One region of the Bernardetia sp. MNP-M8 genome, then DNA from elsewhere that is predicted to be linked to it. Evidence: riboswitches for the same ligand, from Rfam matches in the RefSeq annotation. Region 1 holds a riboswitch; the other holds the start of a gene.

The links. A riboswitch is a leader RNA that binds a small molecule or an ion and turns the genes downstream of it on or off. The one in region 1 is predicted to bind cobalamin.
Region 2: another riboswitch for cobalamin. It lies ahead of metE (5-methyltetrahydropteroyltriglutamate--homocysteine S-methyltransferase); the one in region 1 lies ahead of V9L04_RS19805 (DUF5074 domain-containing protein).

What each region holds. Positions count from the first base shown of each region.
Region 1 covers NZ_CP147012.1:4,900,591-4,903,810, reverse strand. Annotated here, with positions in the region: gene V9L04_RS19815 (SpoIIE family protein phosphatase) at 1-682, opposite strand, end outside; gene V9L04_RS19810 (hypothetical protein) at 1,085-1,231, shown strand; cobalamin riboswitch at 1,282-1,588, shown strand; gene V9L04_RS19805 (DUF5074 domain-containing protein) at 1,642-2,739, shown strand; gene V9L04_RS19800 (M1 family aminopeptidase) at 3,200-3,220, opposite strand, start outside.
Region 2 covers NZ_CP147012.1:821,180-824,399, forward strand. Annotated here, with positions in the region: gene metE (5-methyltetrahydropteroyltriglutamate--homocysteine S-methyltransferase) at 1-1,621, opposite strand, end outside; cobalamin riboswitch at 1,824-2,005, opposite strand; gene V9L04_RS03570 (C40 family peptidase) at 2,074-2,667, opposite strand; gene V9L04_RS03575 (AarF/ABC1/UbiB kinase family protein) at 2,935-3,220, shown strand, end outside.

The sequences.
Region 1 (3,220 bases):
TACGCAGGGCATACTTAATGCTATCCATTGTATGTGTATTGGCTTTACTTAATTTTTCAGATTGTGTCTTTAATTCTTCTGTTTGTTGAGAAAGTTCGGTGTTTGAAGCTATAAATTTTCTAGCTGATTCGCTGGCTACATAATTGAAATAAGCTGTAATTGTAACTACCATTATGCCAGCACTTATTAAATTCATTATTCCAAATGTAAATTTTCCTGTTTCTGAAATTTCCTGTAAAGGCGCAAAATTAGAAGTATAAAAATAAAGAGCTAGGTAAGAAAAAAAAGCAATCCCATTAGAAAAATAAGAAGTCATGCCCACACGACCTGTTAAAAACGAAGTCATCATTGCCAAAAAGAGATAGTAATGAAAGTTAGAATCCCAGCCTATAATAATAACTGCACAAATAGCGTGAAGAATAATTTCTCCTATAGCAACAGTTAATAGTGTAGACGTATTTGAGTCAATTTGTCTGTTTGCCATAAAAATAACAGCAAAAAGAAAACAACTAGCTATATTAAAATATGCCATTGAATATACTCCAAAAATCAGAAAGCATATCAAAAATACTACATGAGCAGAAAAACCTAAAACTCCTACCATCGTAAGAATAGCAAAATCTCGGTGCTTTTCAGGAGCTAAGTGTTTTGGAACACGTAAAAATGGAATAGAATCTAGCATGAACTATCTAAGAGAGTTTAAAAAATGACTATTGCCTTCTTTGTAGCTTGTTTTTTATTAAATAACATACAAAAAATAATGATTGAAAAATAGTATAAAGGCTAGGAGGTAATAGTTGGAGACATAACTAGATTATATAGATATAGTTTTATAAATTTTCTGATTTATTAGAAAAATTATATAAAATTAGAAATTATTTTATTCCATTTGTCTTAATTTTTCAGCTTTTGCAATTGCTATATTTCTATTCTTTTGAATAGAAGCCGAAATTAAGAATACTTATTTCATACAAAATCCAAATAGGAATTCCGATTAGACACTCACTAATTACGTTTGGAGGAGTATAAGAGCTATAGCCGTTGTTGGTGTCCCTACCGACGACCATCAAGAAAGGAAATCAAAATGAACCTTCAAAAAAGAAGACCTTTTAAAATATCAGTTGTCAATTATAAAAAAGATAAAACGCCTTATACTTGTCAAGTTCAAATCTTTCCTCTTTATTCTAATGAAGTCACTCATTTTATGGCTCTAGAAACACAAATAAGATAAATCTAGTAAAGGGCGATAAAATAATACAAAATCATTTCACAAAAAACACTACCTTTGCAGCTTGAAAAGGTGGTGTTTTTTATATAAAAACACTGAAAAGGGAATACGGTCATCATTTTATGTGATTTATTCCGTAACTGTACCCGCAACTGTGAATTTGGTTTTTTGATAGTTATCAAGTAATTCTACTTCAAAAAATAATTGTGTTCTACATACCACTGCCTAATTATAAATTTATTCAATTCGTAATTTTTAATTAGTTACACTGATTATTTCATAATTCGTAATTGATTTAGGTGGGAAGGTCAGCAATTTTTCAAATCAGTCAGGAGACCTGCCTTTTCTATTCTTGTACTCTCAGTTCGGGAAAAAACTAGAGTCATTATTTTATTTTATTCTTTTTAATTTTTATGTCTATTCGTAATTCTAATTTACGTCCAAACTTTTGGACTCTGTTTTTGTATGTTCTTATTTCAGTTTCTGTTTTTTCTTCTTGTAATGATGACGGAGAAAATACTCCTGATATTCTTGAGGGAAAATATGCACAAGGTTATTTAGTAGTTAATGAAGGTGTTTTTGGAATGAATAATTCTTCAGTTGGACACATCTCTACATCTAATAGTGTTACTCAGCAAATTTTTCAGACCGTTACTGGTGATAGTTTAGGAGATCAACTTCAATCTATATCTATTTTGGAAGATGAAGCTTATTTGATGGTAAGTGGAAGTGATAAAATTGAAGTTGTACATAGAGGAACATTCGAAAGACAGGCAACTATTTTTGATACTACCACCTTCAAATTTGCAAACCCTCGTTATCTTGCTGATGTTGGAAACAATAAAGCATATATTACTACTTGGGGAAATTTTGGAGATATTCCTGCAAAAATTTTGGTTATAGATACTCAAATAAAAAAAATTATTACTACAATAGAAGCTAGTTCAGGTGCTGAATATGTAGTGTTTGACAGTAAGACTAAAAAAGCATTTGTTGCTAATACTTTTGGTTCTACTATTTCAGTTTATAACCCTTCTAGCAATGTATTAGAAAATACAATTGATATTTCTCCAAACAGCCCAAAAGATATGCTTTTAGATAAAAATGGTGATATTTGGGTGACAGCATCTCCTTTTGGTTCTTCAACTGGAGCAATCTATAAGATAAATACATCTACAAATAGTATCGAAACTACTATTCAATTGAATGCAGGAAGTGAAAATGTAGGTGGACATTTAGCTATTAATCCAAGCAAAGATATTTTGTATTATAATTTTAGCAGTGGAATCTATGAGTTACCTATTACTGCGACAGCTCAAGCTACAACTCCAATTATTCAGAATGGTGCTTATGGGGTAAGTATTGACCCTTCAAATGGTGATATTTGGGTAGGAATTGCTAATTTTCAAGGTCCAGAAGGAAATGAAGTAATACAATATGACAATAAAGGAACTCTAAAAAATACATTTACTGCAAGTGCAGGTCCTAATGAAGTTATTTTTCTTCCTTAAGAATCTAAAATTTATACTATTTTATTTCTCCCTATTAAAGAAGTTGTCTCGTCTTGAAATAGTGTTACAGTTTTTTAGATAAATTATATATACATCAGGCAGTTTCTAAACTGTCTGATTTTTCTTTTTTATAGGTTCTTATTTGAACATTTTCTTCTTGATTCTTTATTATATATTTGTACACTTTGCTCTACCAGTTGTTTCATCCAAGTCAAATAAGATTGTTGAGTTTCTAGTAAAATTCTTGTTTCAAAATATGCATTGACATGTTCTGCAACTGCATTTTCGTAGGGATTATAACATTTTGTAATACTACACCGAATACGATTTTTAGTCAAAATTGTTTGATATTCATCACTACAATATTAGGAAGACACATCAGAAAAATAAAAAACCACTTTTAGAGTTTATTTTCTAAAAGTGGTTTTTTGTTGGACTTTTGACTTCAAATAAATAAAGGCTACTCTTTCTCTACTTTTTT
Region 2 (3,220 bases), 1.2 Mb from region 1:
CTCCATAAATAATAGGAGGTTTGACACAGCGAGAACCATAACTCTGTACCCAGCCATTTTGTGAAAACTCAAATCCTTCTAATTGTTCACCAAAATACTCTACCATATCATTGCGTTCAAATTCTCCATGAACTAATACATCAATTTCGGTTTCTTCTTGCCAACGAATAGTTTGTTCAGTTTCTTTGGCTATCAAATCGTCATATTGTTGTTGAGTGAGTTCGCCCTTTTTAAATTTTGCTCTCCAACTTCTTACTTCACTCGTTTGAGGAAATGAGCCAATAGTTGTGGTAGGAAATAATGGTAATTTCAATGATTCTCTTTGGACTAACTTTCGTACTTGAAAATCAGATTTTCGCTGTGTATCTTTTTGTTTAATAGTAGCTACACGCTCTTTTACAGCTTTATTATGAATTAGTGTAGAGGTTTTACGTTTTTGATTAGTCTCTTTATTTTCTTGAAGTTTGTTTTGGGTTACTTCCAAATTGTCGCCATTGGCTAATTCTTTGAGTGTAACTACTTCTTCGATTTTCTGTTTGGCAAATGCAAGCCAATTTTTCACTTCTGGTTTTAGTGATTTTTCATTGTTTTCGAAGCTCAAATCACAAGGACAATGTATCAAAGAACAAGAAGGAGCAATCCAAACTCTTTCTTTACCAATTTTATCAATAGTCTTTTGGATAATAGACAGTGAATTTTGAAAATCATTTTTCCAAATATTTCTGCCATCAACAATACCTAAGGAAAGATTGGTTTCAGTTTTTATAAAATTGGTAGTCAGAATATCTTCTAGTTGAGAAGGACAACGCACCAAATCTAAATGCAAAGTCTGAATAGGCAAATCTAATACAGTACCCAAATTGTCACCATAGCAATCAAAATAATTAGCTAAGATAATGTGCAATTGAGGAAACTTTTTTGCAATTAAATTATAGGTTGTTGTTATGGCAGCCTGTTCTTTTGATGTTAAATCTAAGGAAAGATAAGGTTCATCAAATTGAATATGTGTTGCTCCATTAGCTATTAATTCTTCTATTACCTCTATATAAACAGCCAATAAATTAGGTAATAAATCTATTTTATCAAATCCAGTTTCTTTTTCTTTTCCCAATAGCAAATAAGAAACACAGCCAATCAAAACAGGTTTAGGAGTAAAACTCATTTTTTTTGCTTCTAAAAACTCATTAACTACTTTTTTGCTAAACCAAGAAAATTTTTGATTCGCTACAAATTCGGGTACAATATAATGGTAGTTGGTATCAAACCATTTTGTCATTTCCATTGCTGTTACATCAAACCCATTTTTTTGATGTCCTCTTGCCATAGCAAAAAGCAAATCTATTTCAGCAACTTGATTGTCTTGTGCTAATTCTTGATACCTTGGAGGAATTGCTCCGACCATTAAAGTAGTATCAAGTACTTGGTCATAAAAAGAAAAATCGTTACAAGGAATTAAATCAATTTTGGCATCAAGTTGAATTTGCCAATTGTGTTTGCGAATGGTTGTGCCTGCTTCCAAGAGTTGCTCTTGGTTGATTTTAGCTGACCAATACTGCTCAGTCGCTTTTTTGAGTTCACGCTGACTACCTATCCTCGGATAGCCTAAATTTTGTGTACGCATGGTATTACTTTTAAATAAATGAATAATTTAAAAGTTCTTATTGCTTACAAATTCACAATGTTTTGGCAGATAGAAAAGACAAATGTAGATAGTAAAAAGGCACACTTATCCCATTAAATAGAAATAAATAGGTAAAACTATTTATCACACTATTTTGAGATAAAATATACCAACTCAACAAACTGCTTCATTCCACGAAAGCATTGTCAAATACGAAGAAGGCAGGTCTCCTGACTTGTATCATTTTTACCGTCCTTCCCGTTTTTGACAGTGGACAACAAGGATAAAAACTATTGAGATACTTACAGTTGCGGGACAGCTTGTGATTTGCACACAATTCCCTATTAATTTACGTAACGTAAAACCTTTTTCGCTTGATAAAGAAATTATAACAAAGAACTATAATTCAGTATCAAAGGTAGTAATAAAATTTAATTCTACATCTATTTTATTTAAGCCAATGGACTAATCACTCGTCTAGCATGTCGATACGCTTTTTGCCAATATTCGTATCTAAACAAAGGCTCTTCGACAACTCCTCTTGATGTAGAAGTATGAATAAATTCCAAATCATCTCTACTATCACCTGTTTTGGTAATAATTCCGACATGGCTAATACGATTTGGGTCGCTTCCTGTGGCAAAAAAAACCAAATCCCCAGTTTCTACATTATCTATAGAAACGTCTACTCCACTTACAGCCTGCGAACGTGAATCTCTTGAAAGCTCTATACCTGCTTCTTTGAAAGCCAAATGAGTAAGTCCAGAACAATCCAAACCATTGCTAGAAACTCCTCCCATCACATGCTGTGTTCCTAAATAAGTACGAGCTGCTTCAATTGCTTTTTGTGCGATAGCATCATGATTTCCAGAAACATTATCTGAAATATGTCCCTCTGAATGTGTATGAACAGTAGAGTTTGGATTCGCTAAAGTTTCAGCTTGATAACGAGTAAAAATTTCATCAAAAAGTTCTTTATGAACTCGCAAATCAATGACTGCTTTTACTGTCTTTCCATTTTCTTGAATAAATTCGATTCCTTTCATAATTGAGATTCTCTAAGATTTTAGCCTACGAATGTATAGTTTATTTAATTTTGAAAGATACTAATTTACAAATTGAATTGATATAAATCAAACTTTTAAAAAGGTAGTCCTGATATGGTAGAAATAGAAATAAGAAGCTATAATAAAGAAAAAAGATAATTGTATACAAATTTCAAAACTATTGCTTTTAATCAACCGTTAGTGAATTGATAGTAAAGATATTATCAAAACTAAATTATAAAAAACGATAGCTATATATAAAATTTTATGGAACGCAAATCACAAGACAACATACCCACTAGCAAAGTACAAAGAGCTGCCAAGTTTGCTAAAACAGGAGTAAAATTAGGTGCAAATTACGTAAAACACTATGCTAAGAAAACAATAAACCCAAATCTTAGTCGTCAAGAATTAGATGATGCTAATGCTAGTGATGTATATGATACATTGAGTGAATTAAAAGGAAGTGCTTTGAAGGTAGCACAAATGATGTCGATGAGTGAAGGAATGCTTCCAAGCGCATACAGTGAAAAATTTAAAATGGCTCAATATA